DNA from 2 places in the uncultured Comamonas sp. genome. Region 2 is predicted to be linked to the other one. Evidence: riboswitches for the same ligand, from Rfam matches in the RefSeq annotation. Region 2 holds a riboswitch; the other holds the start of a gene.

Region 1 (7,532 bases), on a different contig from region 2:
AATGCCACCCATTCCGCGCCAGGACCGGCGCAAAACGATAGCCAAACCCTGGCCGCCGACGCGGCAGAGGCGCTGCAGCCAACCACCCGCTTGCAACGCTGGCGCATGGTGCTGGGCAGCCCGGCCGATGCCAGCTGCGGGACCGTGGGCGGGCGCCTGCAGGAGATGGACCAGGCGCTGGCCGCGCTCTACGAGGGCGACAGCCAGCTGGGCTCACGCAAGGGTGGCCGGGGCAATTCTTCGCCGTCGGTGTCGCGCTGGCTGGGCGATATCCGCAAGTACTTCCCCAGCCAGGTGGTGCAGGTGATGCAGCGCGACGCGATGGAGCGCCTGCAGCTGCGCGAGTTGCTGCTGCAACCCGAGATGCTGGAGAACGTGCAACCCGATGTGCACCTGGTCGCCAACCTGATGTCGCTGGGCTCGGTCATCCCGCAAAACACCAAGGCCACCGCGCGCCTGGTGGTGCGCAAGGTCGTGGACGAGCTGATGAAAAAGCTCGAAGAGCCGATGCGCAGTGCCGTGGCCGGCGCGCTGGACCGCAGCCAGCGCAACCGCCGCCCGCGCCATGCCGAGATCGACTGGAACCGCACGATACGCGCCAATCTGCGCCATTGGCAGCCCGAGTACAAGACCATCGTTCCCGAGACCTTGATCGGCTATGGCCGCAAGGCGCGCCGCCCGCAGCGCGAGGTGATTCTGTGCATCGACCAAAGCGGCTCCATGGCCAACTCGGTGGTCTATTCCAGCATCTTTGGTGCGGTGATGGCCAGCCTGCCTGCGGTCGCCACCAAGCTGGTGGTGTTTGACACGGCCGTCGTGGACCTGACCGAGAAGCTCGACGACCCGGTCGATGTGCTGTTTGGCGTGCAGCTGGGCGGCGGCACCGACATCAATGGCGCCGTGGGTTATTGCCAGAGCCTGATCAGCGAGCCGCGCAACACCATCCTGGTGCTGATCTCGGATCTGTACGAGGGGGGCGTGGAGTCAGGCCTGCTGCGCCGCGCCCATGAGCTGGTGGAGTCGGGCGTGCAGTTCATCACCTTGCTGGCGCTGAGCGACGAAGGTGCCCCCGCTTACGATGCCGCACTGGCGGCCAAGCTGGCCGCCTTGGGCGTGCCTTCCTTTGCCTGCACGCCGGACGCCTTCCCGCAGCTGATGGCCGCTGCGATCCGCCGCGATGATGTGGCCGCCTGGGCGGCGACCCAGGGCTTCAAGACCAGCCAATAACGGCCAACAGCGGCCAACAGCGGCCAGAAAAAAGCCCTGCGGAGCAGGGCGGTTGGAGTAAACAGGGATGGGTGGTTGAAGACGTTCAGCGGCCCAGCGAATCGGGCAGCGGAAAGCCGGTAATCCGCTTGGCGCGCGGCGGTGCATAGGTGCGCACCTTGGAGGTCTTGAGGCCCAGGCGCACCAGCGATTCGGCAATCGTCACCGCTGCAGCCACGCCATCGACCACCGGCACGCCGGTGCGGCTGCGCACCTTGTCTTCGAGCTCGGCCATGCCGCCGCAGCCCAGGCAGATCACCTCTGCATGGTCTTCTTCAACAGCCTTGGCGGCCTGCTGCACGATGGCATCGACCGCGCGCTCGGGCTGGCTCTCCAGCTCCAGCACGGCCATGCCGCTGGCGCGCACCGAGGCGCAGCGCGCATCCAGACCGGCCAGCTTGAGCCGGTCTTCGATCAGTGGCACGGCCCGGTCCAGGGTGGTCACGACGGCGTACTTGTGGCCCAGGAACATGGCCGTCGATGCCGCTGCCTCGGTGATGTCCACCACCGGCACTTCCAGCAGCTCTTGCAGGCCTTCGCGGCCATGCTCGCCGTAGCCGGCCTGGATGACGGCATCAAAGGGCTGGTCATAGCGCATGACCGCATCCATCACACCGACAGCGCAGAGGTAGCTCTCAAAATTGCCCTCCACCGACTCGGCGCCAAAACGCGGGGTGAGGGCGACGATCTCGGTGCCCGGTGCCGCTGCCCGGCGCGCCTGGGCGCCAATGGCCTCGGTCATGCTCTCGGTGGTGTTGACGTTCACGATCAGAATGCGCATGCAAAAAACTCCGTCTCAATGTTGGGCATGGTTCACGGCAATGGCCTCGCCGTCCTGGTCTTCGTAGTGCTGGCCCTTGGGGGTCAGCAGCCAGTAGAACAGGCCGCCGAGCCCGGCTGCAATGAACCAGGAGAAATGGGACACCGACTCCAGCGCCGGCAGAAAGGCGAACAGCAGCGCAATCAGCGCCGAGGGCACCAGGGCCTGGATGGCGCGGCGGTTGACGCCGTTGTGGTAATGGTAAGGGCCACGGTGGTCATCGCTGTAGAGGGCAGGCACATGCACGCGCTCCTTGCGGATCAGCCAGTAGTCGGCCATCACGATACCGAACAGCGGGCCCAGGAAGGAGCCCAGGCCACCGAGGAAATACAGGATCACCAGCGGCGAATCGTAGAGGTTCCACGGCAGGATCACAAAGCCCAGGATGGCGCTGACCAGCGCCGCGCGGCGGAAGTTGAGCTGGCGCGGCAGCAGGTTGGCCAGGGCCAGCGCGGGGGCGACAAAGTTGGCCATCAGGTTCACGGCGATGGTCAGGATCAGCAGCGACAGGCTGGCCAGGATCAGCAGCGGCTTGTTGGGGATCTTCTCGACGATGTCGGTGGGGCTGAGAATCAGGGTGCCATCGATGGCCAGTTGGCCGCCGGTCAGCACGACGACGATCAGGCCGAAGATCAGCATGTTGATGGGGATGCCCCAGAAGTTGCCCTTGACCACGGCGCTGCGCGAGGTGGCGCCCCGGGTGAAGTCACAGAAATTGAGCACAAAGGTGCCGTAGATGGCGACCCACAGCGAAGCCGCACCCATGATCTGCACCCACATCGCCCCACCGGTGCTGGGCTGGGGCGCCGTCCACTGGATCCTGCCGCCCGAGCTGTACAGCACCCAGCCGGCCAGCGCGATGAAGGTCACCAGAATCACCGGGCCGGCAAAGGCCTCGTACTTGCGGATGCTCTCCATGCCCCAGCAGGCAATCATCGTCTGCACCACCCACAGCAGGCTGAAGCTGATCCAGCCCAGCACCGGCAGGCCCAGCACCTGGTGCGCCAGCAGCGCCTGCAGGCTGGGAAAGAGGGTGATCAGCAGCACATCGAGCACCTTGGAGGCCAGGTAGGTCTGGATGCCGAACCAGGCAATCGCGACGCCGCCCCGGATCAGCGCCGGGATCTGCGCGCCCCGCGTGCCAAAGCTGATGCGGCTCATCACTGGAAAGGGCACGCCCGTCTTGGGGCCCATGAAGCCCGACAAGGTCAGCAGCACAAACAGCAGTGCGGCGCCCATCATCAGCGCCGTCAGAATCTGCCAGCCGCCCAGGCCCAGCGCAAACAGGCCGATGGCAAAGGCATAGTTGCCCAGGCTGTGCACATCATTGGCCCACAGCGTGAACAGGCTGTAAGCGCCCCAGGACCGGCTGTCTTTCCGGGTGGGTGCCAGGTCCTTGTTGTAGAGCGAGGGGCATACACCAGCGGGCAAATCGGTGGTGGCCGCGGGCCGCTGCTGGGCGGGGTTGAAGGCAAAGCCTGCGTTCTGGTCTGCTGCAAGATCGGTCATTGACATCCTTGGATCGGGCGCATCCAGGTGCGCCTTAGTAACGGCCTGGCGGCCTGATTTGTCTCGTCATGTGCGCGGTTCCATGCATGGCATGTGCAGCAGAGAAGCGGGCCTCAATGGCTATGCTTTGTGTGCACATATGCATACATTAAGTGTATACAAAGCGTCCAAAAATGAACTAGGGCCAACCCTGAAAGGGCGCCGTTGCTGTTGCCTGGGAGACGCGTTTACCGGCGCTGCCAGAGGGCGCATCGCAGCAGCGCGGGTACATGAGGTTGCTCTTGTTTCGGCCTGTAGCTATCGGCCGTTTCGCTGCACCAACGCTGGGGCACCAGGCAGAAATGCGATCCATTTCTAAAGAGCCTGGCGCCTCCGGGGCCATGCGCCGCAACGCGCTGCGCAAGGTTTAGACTGCGGGCTCCCTTGGGGAGTAGCCTGCTTCCGCGCTGGAAGCGTCTGCGTCAACATACTCGGCATGACCCATGCTGTGGCGCAGACATCCGTTCTTCGGTTGGCGAGACCATCGGCATGCCAGCACGACCTCGGTCGGGCAGTGGTGGCATGCCGTTGTGCTCATGCCCGACTGTCCCAGAAGAACCTCCGATGAACGCTGCTTCCATTTCCCTGTTGGCGCTTGCCATGTCTACCGATGCCTTTGCCGCCGCGATTGGCAAAGGCTCTGCCCTTGTCAAACCCCGTTGGTCCGAGGCGCTGCGCACCGGCCTGATCTTTGGTGTCATTGAGGCCATCACCCCGCTGGTGGGCTGGGCGCTGGGCTATGCCGCTGCCGATTATGTGAAGGCCTGGGACCACTGGATTGCCTTTGTGCTGCTGCTGGTGCTGGGTGGCCGCATGGTGCTGGGCGCTTTCAAAAGTGCCGATGAACCCGGGATGGGCCGCCCGGCGCGCCATGGCTTCTGGCTGCTGGTCGCGACCGGCTTTGCCACCAGCATTGATGCGATGGCGGTGGGCGTGGGCCTGGCTTTCCTGGATGTGAACATCACCGTGGTCGCGCTGAGCATCGGCTTTGCGACCTTTGCAATGGTGACCTTGGGGGTGATGGTGGGCCGTGTGCTGGGCCATATCACCGGCCGCTGGGCAGAGGCGGTGGGTGGCGTGGTGCTGATCGCGATTGGCTCGCTGATTCTGTACGAGCACCTGGTGGCGGTATAAAAGCAGGCCCTCTGCGGTTGCCACGGCAGAGGGCTTTGGTGTGTGGCCCTGTAGGAGGACGGCGCCAGACAAAACAAAGCCCCGCAGAGCGGGGCTAAAGTGAGAGAGATCAGTGAGCCTGCAATCGCTGCGGGTGCCGGGTTTTCAGTTCTGGCTCAACCGCTGGCAAGCTGCGCTGATATCAGAAGCGGGCAGGAGCACGCTTACGGTCACGTTCGTCTTCAGGCCAAATAGCAAACACTTCAGTCATTTCAGTCCTTTCACCTTTCTGGTGTAGATGGGTGTACAACGGGCCGCGCGCTGAAGTGGTTGACAAGGCCTGCATAAAGTTTTGTGAACAACCTCCAACAAAACGTAGAGATCACCGTTTTACGGGGCTTGAGACGGCATTGCATTGTGAAATCGCTATGATTTGCCACCTAATTTGGACAGGGAGTGCGTAATGGCTGGTGCTGGTTTATTGATGTTGCTCGATGATATTGCGACCTTGCTTGACGATGTGGCGCTGATGACCAAGACGGCTGCGGGCAAGAGCACGGCCATCCTGGACGATGTGGCCACGCAGACCAAGGTGGCGGTGCAAAAGACGGCGGGGGTGCTGGGCGATGACCTGGCGCTGAATGCCGAGCAGGTGACCGGCGTCAAGGCCAACCGGGAGTTGCCGGTGGTCTGGGCGGTGGCCAAGGGCTCACTGAAGAACAAGGCCATTTTGGTGCCGGCAGCGTTGCTGATCAGTGCTTTTGCGCCCTGGCTGATCACGCCGCTGTTGATGATTGGCGGCGCTTTCCTGTGTTTTGAGGGGGTGGAGAAGGTGCTCAGCCTGTTCCACAAGCCCAAGCACACCCATGACGCCGTCAAGGAGTCTGAGCAGGCCGCACAAATGGGTGTAGCCCCTTCGTCGGTCAAAGCCGCCAACGAGAAGAACATGGACCCGGTGGCCTATGAAAAGGCCAAGGTCGCGGGTGCCGTCCGGACCGATTTCATTCTGTCGGCCGAGATCATGGCTATTGCGCTGGGCACCGTCGCCAGCAAGCCGATTGCCGAGCAGTTGGTGGTGCTGGTCGCTGTGGCGCTGGCGATCACCGTGTTTGTCTATGGCCTGGTGGCCGGCATTGTGCGTATGGACGATGTGGGCATGTGGCTGATGCGCAAGACCAGTGCCGCTGCAAAGGCGTTTGGCCGGGGCCTGATCGCTTTTACGCCCTGGCTGATGCGCGGCTTGTCGATTGTGGGTACGGCTGCGATGTTCATGGTGGGCGGCAGCTTGCTGGTGCACGGCATCGGCCCGATCGAGCACTGGCTGCAGAGCACCGTGACCCCGATGGGCGGTGTGGTGGCCCTGCTGGCACCGACGCTGGTGCACGTGGTCGTCGGCGCGGCCATTGGCGGCTTGGTGGTGCTGGCGGTGGAGGCCTGGCACAAGTTGCGCGGGCACTGACCAGCAGCAGCGCCGCATCGTTGGGATGCGGCTGCAGTAAAGACCTCAAGGCGGCATCGCAACAGCGGGCCGCCTTTTTTCACGGCTTGTTTTGTCTCGTTGATCTGGGTCAGGGCCGCCTGGCGCGTAGAGGAAGAAGATGCAGGGCATGGACAGCAGGCAGATCTGCCACCCACCTATCCGGCGCTTGGCGCTGGCCGGGCATGCAGATGCTGGCTCGTTTCAGCTACTTTTCAATCCATGCGAGCAAGATCGCAGCGAGGGCAATGATGATGAAAAAGATGATGTTGGCAGCGGCGGCTGTATGTGCAATGGCGTCGGGCGCCGCGATGGCGCAAGAGGCGCAAAGCCCCTGGCAAGTGCGTTTGCGTGCGGTGCACCTGGACAGCGCCAACAAGGACTCCACCGGCCTGGGTCTGTCGATCAATGACAAGACCATTCCCGAAGTGGATGTGACCTACTTCTTCACGCCCAACATCGCGGCCGAGCTGGTGCTGACCTACCCGCAAAAGCACGACCTGCGCTCGGACGGCGCCAAGATCGGCACGCTCAAGCACCTGCCGCCCAGCCTGCTGGCGCAGTACCACTTCACCAACATGGGCGCGTTCAAGCCCTATCTGGGCGCTGGTGTGAACTACACGCGCTTCTCGAACGTGAACTTCGCACCGGCGGTTGAGGCCGCGCTCGATCCATCGATCAAGAAGAACAGCTTTGGCGCCGCACTGCAGATCGGCTTTGACTACATGCTCGACAAGAACTGGTCGATCAACGTGGATGTGAAGAAGGTCTACATCAAGACCGATGTGCGCTCGGCGGGCACCAAGGTGGGAACCTTCAAGGTCGATCCTTGGCTGCTGGGTGTCGGTGTGGGCTACCGCTTCTAAACGGGGTCTGAAGCCGTCCACGGATCAAAGAGCACTGTGATTGAGCCGCTTGTTGCAAGCGGCTCTTTTTTTGCGTGCGAGGGCCCTTCAGACCTTGGCCAGCGCCTGCTCCAGATCGGCCAGCAGGTCATCGACATGCTCGATGCCGACGGACAGACGCACCATGCCTTCGCTCACACCTGCTTTTTCCAGCTCGCCACTGTCGAGCTGGCGGTGGGTGGTCGAGGCCGGGTGCGTGGCCAGTGATTTGGCATCGCCAATATTGACCAGGCGCGTGAACAGCTGCAAAGCATCCAGAAAGCGGGCGCCTGCGGCACGGACTTCGCCATCGGCGGCCTTAAGGCTGAACGACAAAATACCCGAGGCGCGGCCGCCCGACTGCTTTTGCAGAATGGCATGGTCCGGGTGATCAGGCAGGCCGGCATAGCGCACCCAGGCGACC
Region 2 (7,532 bases):
CGCTATGCCATCTATGGCGCCGACGTGGCCAGCCAGGACCAGATCATTGCCGCCTGCGCGCAATGCCTGCAGCAGCAGGGCCTGCCCGATGTGGTGGTGGCCAATGCCGGGGTGAGTTACGGCATCGACACGGCAGAGCGCGAGGACCTGGACGTCATGGCCCAGACCTATGCCACCAACGTGATCGGCATGGCCGCGACCTTCCACGCCTTTGTGCGGCCCATGCAGGCGCGCGGCAGTGGCAAATTGGTGGGTATTGCCAGTGTGGCCGGCATACGCGGCCTGCCCGGCCACGGCGCCTACTGCGCCAGCAAGGCGGCGGTCATCAGTTACTGCGAGAGCCTGCGGGTGGAGCTGCAGCGCAGCGGCGTGCAGGTGGTCACGATCAGCCCGGGCTTTGTGGCCACGCCGCTCACCAGCCATAACCGCTACGGCATGCCGTTCCTGATGCAACCCGAGGCCTTCGCCGACAAGGCCTTCGCGGTGATTGCCAAGGCGCGCAGCTATGCCGTCATCCCCTGGCAGATGGGCTGGGTGGCCAAGCTGTTGCGCTGCCTGCCCAATGCACTGTATGACCGCGCGCTGGCCAACCGCCCGCGCAAGCACCGCCACCGCGAACGGGTGCAAGAGCTGCCGCCAGGCCGGGACTGACGCAGGTCTGCGCCGGCCATGAAAAAAGCCCCTGTCGGGGCTTTGTCGTTGCTGGAGGCGCACCGCCAGGGTGTGCCTGCAGACATCAATAATCGTCGTTGTTGTCGTAGCCTTGGTTGCCGCCGCGGTTGCGCGAACCATTGCCGTAGGGGCTGCGGAAGCCGCCATCGCGGTCGCCGCCGCGATCACCGCCACCAAAGCCACGGTCATTGCCGCCACGGCCGCCATCGCGACCGCCACGGTCGCCATAACCACCGCCGCCGCCGCCGTAGCCGCCACGGTCACCGCCGCCGCCGTATCCACCGCCACCACCGCCGCCGTAGCCACCACCGCCGCCACCGAAGCCGCCGCGGTTACCGCCGCCACCGAAGCCACCACCGCGTGGGCCGCCAAAGCCACCACCGCCGCTGCGGGGAGGACGGGGCTCCATCGGACGCGCTTCGTTCACGACCAGATTGCGGCCGCCCAGAGGCTGACCGTTCAGACCGTTGACCGCTGCTTGGGCTTCGTCATCGCTGCCCATTTCTACAAAACCGAAACCCTTGGAGCGACCCGTGTCGCGTTCCATCATCACCTTGGCGCTGGTTACGCTGCCAAACTGACCAAAGGCCTGTTCCAGATCGTTGTCGCGAACCTGGTATGGCAAATTACCGACGTAAAGCTTGTTGCCCATTTGAGGGACTCCTGATAACTCTTAAATAATGCGATAGCGCCCTGTAGAACACCGGTCATTCATCGCAGTAGCCCGATGGAGGAATACTCCATCCTTTATTTTCTGGCATAAAAACCGACAATGGCATAGTTCCGCCCCTCAGTTGTGGCGCGGAAGCTGCAACCAGATGCAAAAAAGGCCTCAAAGAGGCCTTTTTTTCGGGAAAACCCGTCATCTAACCGTCAAAACCCGTAAGAGGTTTTGGAGGTGAGGTGTTTAGTAGCTGCCGCCACCGTAGCCACCACGGCCACCGCCGCCGAAGCCACCGCGATCGCCGCCGCCGAAGCCGCCACGGTCACCGCCGCCGAAGCCACCGCGGTCACCGCCGCCGAAGCCGCCACGGTTGCCACCACCGAAACCACCGCTGCGTGGAGGACGGGCTTCCATGGGACGGGCTTCGTTCACAACCAGGTTACGGCCGCCGTAGCCTTGGCCGTTCACGCCTTCGATAGCAGCTTGTGCTTCAGCGTCCGAACCCATTTCCACAAAGCCGAAGCCCTTGGAGCGGCCGGTGTCACGTTCCATCATGACCTTGGCGCTGGAGACGGTACCGAACTGGCTGAAAGTGCTTTCCAGATCGCTGTCACGGAAAGAGTAGGGCAGGTTGCCCACGTAAAGTTTGTTGCCCATTTGAGGACTCCGAAAAAAGTAAAAAAAGCGATGGAGCCTGATGCAATCAACAAACCTGTGACAACTTCCAAGACGGATCACCGCGCGCTGTAGTGTACCCGGGGGCACATTGAGCTTCACCATTATGGGTGAATCGCCTTACGCTGTGTTGACAGTTCCCGCAAGCGGGGCTTGGTATTTTCCCTGGCGGCAGTGGGTGTTGCGGCGCAGCATCGCTTTTGGGCGTATGATGCGCCGGTCTTTGGGGAGTAGCCTGCCGGGCGTGCAATGCGCCGCGGAGTGTGCGTCAACAAACTTGGGCCTTCGCGGCCTATGGCGTACACGGCACCTTGTGATGAGGATGCTGGGCGAGACCATTGACCACGTTGCGATCCAATGCCGGAGTCGCGATGCGGTCAATGCTGTCTTGCGATATCCGGCTGCAATAACGATCCCCACACCATGGAAGCCTTTCTCCTCTCGACCGCTGTCGTCGCCCTTGCCGAAATGGGCGACAAGACACAGCTGCTATCGCTCGTCCTCGCTGCCAAATACCGCAAACCCTGGCCCATTGTGCTGGGCATCTTTGTCTCGACCCTGGTCAACCATGCACTGGCCGGTGCCGTCGGTGCCTGGATCACCACGATGCTCGGCCCCGATGTGCTGCGCTGGATTCTGGGCGTGTCCTTCATCCTGATGGCCGGCTGGATGCTGATTCCCGACAAGATCCACGAGGACGAAGCCGGCAAGAGCAGCGGCCGCTGGGGCGTGTTCGGCACCACGGTGCTGCTGTTCTTCCTGGCCGAGATGGGCGACAAGACCCAGTTGGCCACCGTAGGGCTGGCCGCCAAGTACCCGGCTTCCTATTACTGGGTGGTCGCCGGCACCACGATCGGCATGATGCTGGCCAATGCGCCGGTGGTCTGGTTTGGCGACAAGATCACCAAGAAGCTGCCGATCCGCTGGATCCACCGTGTCTGTGCGGTGATCTTCCTGGTGCTGGGCGTGGCTGCGCTGTTCACGACGATGGACTGACAGCGCTGGCGGCGCCAGCAACACCGGCAACGCACAAACGCAAAGGGCTGGGGATCCTGCGATCTCCAGCCCTTTTTGGATGGGGCAGCGCCCCAAGCCTCAGCCTCAGTCCAAGGTCATCAGGCTCGCATTGCCGCCCGCTGCTGCGGTGTTGATGCTGATCGCATGCTCGGCCAGCAGGCGGAACAGCGGCACGCTGCCATCGGCGGCCTGGGCGGTGATCGGCACAATGGCGCCGGGGCGGCCCGCCAGGCTGCTGCCGCTGGGCAGCCAGCCGCTGGCGGCATCGGCGATCAGCGCATCGAAGGCTTCGGACTGCAGGAAGGCCTGCGCGCTGTGCGCAGACAGTTGCACCGAGGCACGCACCGATGCGGGCAGCTGTGCCAGCAGGTTGGCGTACTGGCTGTTGGCGGGCCACACGGCGGTGGAGCCAGCCGCTAGCACGGCGGCGAGCTGGGCCAGCAGCAGGCTTGTGGTGCTGGCCACGCAGCCCACGCGCTCGCGGCCGCTCAGCACATACAGGTTGCGCTCACCGGTCGGGCCGGGCAGCTCGGCCGCAAAGCCGTTGCCGGTATGGGCGGCATAGCGCTGGCACAGCGCTGCCAGCTCGCCCTGGCCTTGCTGGCTGGCCCAGCTTTGCAGCGCCTCCAGCGCAGCGGCCGGGGCGGCATCGGCCTGCTCCAGGCCATGGGCATGGCCGCGCTGGCCCGTCGCGGGCGCGGGCGCCTCATTGCCCGCCATGCGGGGCAGGTGGGCCAGCGCATCGACCGTGGCCGTGGCCGGCATGCGGCTGAGCAGGCGCAGCATGTACAGCGGGCCGCCGGCCTTGGGTCCCGTGCCTGACAGGCCTTCGCCGCCAAAGGGCTGCACACCGACGACGGCGCCGACGATGTTGCGGTTCACATAGATATTGCCGGCATGCGCAGCAGTGACCACCTGGCTGATGGTCTCGTCAATGCGGGTGTGCAGGCCCAGGGTGAGGGCGTAGCCGGTGGCATTGATGTCGGCCAGCAGCTGGGGCAGGTGCTCGCGGCGGTAGCGCAGCACATGCAGCACCGGGCCGAAGACTTCGCGCTTGAGCTCGGACAGCTGGCGGATGGCGATCACCGTCGGCGGCACAAAGGTGCCCTGCGCGCTGGCGCCGCCGTTTTGCCAGACCTGGTGGCCGGCGGCCTGCATGCGGGCAATGTGCTGGTCGATGACGCCCTTGGCTTCGGCGTCGATGACGGGGCCGACATCGGTCTTGAGCTGGCAGGGGTTGCCGACCTGGAGCTCCTGCATCGCGCCGCGCAGCATGTGCAGCAGGCGGTCGGCGGCCTCTTCCTGCACGCAAAGCACGCGCAGCGCCGAGCAGCGCTGGCCGGCCGAGTCAAAGGCCGAGGACAGCACATCGACCACCACCTGCTCGGCCAGCGCGGAGGAGTCCACGATCATCGCGTTCTGGCCGCCGGTCTCGGCCACCAGGGTCACGGGCTGGCCTTGGGCATCAAGGCGCTGGGCCAGGGTCTTTTGCAGAATGCGGGCCACTTCGGTCGAGCCGGTGAACATCACGGCCTGCACGCGGCTGTCGCCCACCAGGCGGGCACCCACCGTCTCGCCGGTGCCCGGCAGCAGCTGCAGCACATCGCGCGGCACGCCCGCCTGCCACAGCGCCTGCACGGCAGCGGCGGCGATCAGCGGGGTCTGCTCGGCCGGTTTGGCCAGCACGGTGTTGCCTGCGGCCAGCGCAGCAGCAATCTGGCCGCTGAAGATGGCCAGCGGGAAGTTCCAGGGGCTGATGCAGACCACCGGGCCCAGGGCCTGGTAATCCGCCTGGCCCCAGCTGCGCACCTGGGCGGCGTAGAAGCGCAGAAAGTCCACCGCCTCGCGCACTTCGGCAATCGCGTTGGAGCAGGTCTTGCCCGCCTCGCGCACCAGCACGCCCATCAAGGTGGGCATATGGGCTTCGAGCAGGTCACCGGCCTTGGCCAGGCAGTCGGCGCGCTGGGCAGCCGGGGTGGCCTGCCAGCGGGCGGCGGCGGCCTGGGCGGCGGCCAGCGCAAACTCCACCTGCTCGGCCGATGCCTGCGTGACCGTGCCGACCTGGTCGCTGTGGTCGGCCGGGTTCAGCACGGGCTCGCTCGGCAGGGTGGATGCGGGGGCGCCATCGGCCAGCAGGGGCTGGGCATGCCAGGCCATCTGTGCGCTGGCCTGCAGGTCGTGCTGCAGCGCGCGCAGGCGGTTGTCGTTGGACAGGTCCAGCCCGGCCGAATTGCTGCGGCTTGCGCCATACAGCGCGCGTGGCTGGGCAATGTGCGGGTTGGGCAGGCCCAACTGGCCTTCGCTCTGCGCCCATTGCTGGGCGGTGGTCACGGGGTTTTCCACCAGCTTGGCCAGGGGGATGTCCTGGTCGGCGATGCGGTTCACAAAGCTGGTGTTGGCGCCGTTCTCCAGCAGGCGGCGCACCAGGTAGGCCAGCAGGGTTTCATGCGTGCCCACGGGGGCATAGATGCGGCAGGGGCGGCCCAGGTTCTCGCTGGCCGTGCGGCCCACCACCTGTTCGTACAGCGGCTCGCCCATGCCGTGCAGGCACTGGAACTCGTACTGGCCGGGCTGGTAGCGGGCCGGGTCGGCCAGGTGGTAGATGGTGGCCAGCGTGTGGGCATTGTGCGTGGCGAACTGGGGGTAGACCGCATCGGGCGCGGCCAGCAGCTGGCGCGCGCAGGCCAGGTAGGACACATCGGTATAGGCCTTGCGGGTGTAGACCGGGTAGCCTTCGAGACCGTCGATCTGGGCGCGCTTGATCTCGCTGTCCCAGTAGGCGCCCTTGACCAGGCGCACCATCAGGCGGTGCTGGCTGCGGCGGGCCAGGTCGATGATGAAGTCCAGCACATAGGGGCAGCGCTTTTGGTAGGCCTGCACGACAAAGCCGATGCCGGCAAAACCGGCCAACTCGGGCGCAAAGCAGAGTTTTTCCAGCAGGTCCAGCGACAGCTCCAGGCGGTCGGCCTCTTCGGCGTCGATATTGAGGCCGATGTTGTAGCTTTTGGCCAGCACGGCCAGCTGCAGCACCACCGGGTAGAGCTCGGCCATCACGCGGTCATACTGGGCGCGGCTGTAGCGCGGGTGCAGGGCCGACAGCTTGATCGAGATGCCCGGGCCTTCGTAGACGCCCCGGCCATTGCTGGCCTTGCCGATCGCATGGATCGCGTTTTCGTAGTCGCGCAGGTAGCGCTTGGCGTCATCGCTGGTCATCGCCGCTTCGCCCAGCATGTCGTAGGAGTAGCGGAAGCCCTTGGCCTCCAGGCGCTCGGCATTCTTCAGCGCTTCGCCAATCGTCTCGCCGGTGACGAACTGCTCGCCCATCATGCGCATGGCCATGTCCACGCCCTTGCGGATCAGCGGCTCGCCGCCCCGGCCGATCAGGCGGGTGAGCGACTGGCCCAGCGAGCCTTCGCTGTGCGTGGCCACCAGCTTGCCGGTCAGCACCAGGCCCCAGGCGGCGGCATTGACGAACATCGACGGGCTCTTGCCCACGTGGGCCTTCCACTGGCCGTGGGCGATCTTGTCGCGGATCAGCACATCGCGCGTGGCCGTATCGGGGATACGCAGCAGCGCCTCGGCCAGGCACATCAGCGCAATGCCTTCTTGCGACGACAGTGCAAACTCCTGCAGCAGGCCTTGCACCAGGCCGGAGCGGCCGCTGTCGGCCTTGCGCTCGCGCAGCGTGCGGGCCAGCTGCAGCGCCAGCGCATCGCCGGCCTGGGCGATGGCGGCGGGTGGCGTGGCCTGGGGCAGCAGTGCTTGCAGCGCTTCGGTCTCGGGCTTGCGGTAGGCGGCGGTGATGGCCGCGCGCAGTGCCGAGGCGGGCTGCAAGGCCGACACCAGCTCATTAAAAACAGGAGCACTGGCGCCAGATGGGCTGCTGCCCGTGGCCGAAAATGGCGAGTTGGTGGAGGGCTGGTTGTCAACAACGGCGTTGGCAGTCATGGCGGGCTCGTGTTCAGAGTAGATAGTGAATGCCGCCAGTGTGATCGTTTGTGGTTTGAATTTCTCTCCATAATGTGGCCCATTCTTAGTGAAAAATTCTGCCCATGACCGCCATCATCGACCCGCCGGACGACCTCGATCGCATCGATCTGCGCATTCTGGCCGTGCTGCAGCGGGACGGCCGCATCTCCAACCTGAAGCTGGCCGAGGCGGTGTCGCTGTCGGCCACGGCTGTGCTGGCCCGGGTGCAGCGCCTGACCAAGGAAGGCTACATCACCGGCTACGAGGCGCGGCTGAACCCGCAAAAGCTGGGCGCGGCGATGCTGGTCTTCATCGAGGTGCTGCTGGACCGCACCACCCCGAATGTGTTTGACGAGTTCAAGGCGGCGGTGCAGGTGCGGCCCGAGATCATGGAATGCCACATGGTGGCCGGCGGCTTTGACTACCTGGTCAAGATCCGTGTGGCCGACATGAACCACTACCGCCACTTTGCCGGTGAGGTCTTGTGGCAGTTGCCCGGCGTGCGCGAGACCCGTACCTACGCGGTGATGGAGGA

Evidence for each region. Region 2 has a riboswitch for manganese ahead of ACHWUQ_RS20865 (TMEM165/GDT1 family protein). Riboswitches for the same ligand answer to the same signal wherever they lie in the genome.
Region 1: it holds a riboswitch for manganese, as region 2 does, so the genes downstream of both, mntP (manganese efflux pump MntP) here and ACHWUQ_RS20865 (TMEM165/GDT1 family protein) in region 2, are expected to answer to the same signal.

Annotation. Positions count from the first base shown of each region.
Region 1 covers NZ_CAXYJV010000046.1:21,760-29,291, reverse strand. The annotation lists gene ACHWUQ_RS18835 (VWA domain-containing protein) at 106-1,227, shown strand; gene ACHWUQ_RS18830 (aspartate/glutamate racemase family protein) at 1,313-2,047, opposite strand; gene ACHWUQ_RS18825 (NCS1 family nucleobase:cation symporter-1) at 2,063-3,595, opposite strand; yybP-ykoY riboswitch at 4,016-4,181, shown strand; gene mntP (manganese efflux pump MntP) at 4,199-4,768, shown strand; gene ACHWUQ_RS18815 (DUF808 domain-containing protein) at 5,211-6,206, shown strand; gene ACHWUQ_RS18810 (OmpW family protein) at 6,479-7,090, shown strand; gene ACHWUQ_RS18805 (O-acetylhomoserine aminocarboxypropyltransferase/cysteine synthase family protein) at 7,178-7,532, opposite strand, start outside.
Region 2 covers NZ_CAXYJV010000049.1:90,839-98,370, reverse strand. The annotation lists gene ACHWUQ_RS20880 (SDR family oxidoreductase) at 1-651, shown strand, start outside; gene ACHWUQ_RS20875 (RNA recognition motif domain-containing protein) at 737-1,324, opposite strand; gene ACHWUQ_RS20870 (RNA-binding protein) at 1,580-1,993, opposite strand; yybP-ykoY riboswitch at 2,225-2,338, shown strand; gene ACHWUQ_RS20865 (TMEM165/GDT1 family protein) at 2,435-3,007, shown strand; gene putA (trifunctional transcriptional regulator/proline dehydrogenase/L-glutamate gamma-semialdehyde dehydrogenase) at 3,113-6,976, opposite strand; gene ACHWUQ_RS20855 (Lrp/AsnC ligand binding domain-containing protein) at 7,081-7,532, shown strand, end outside.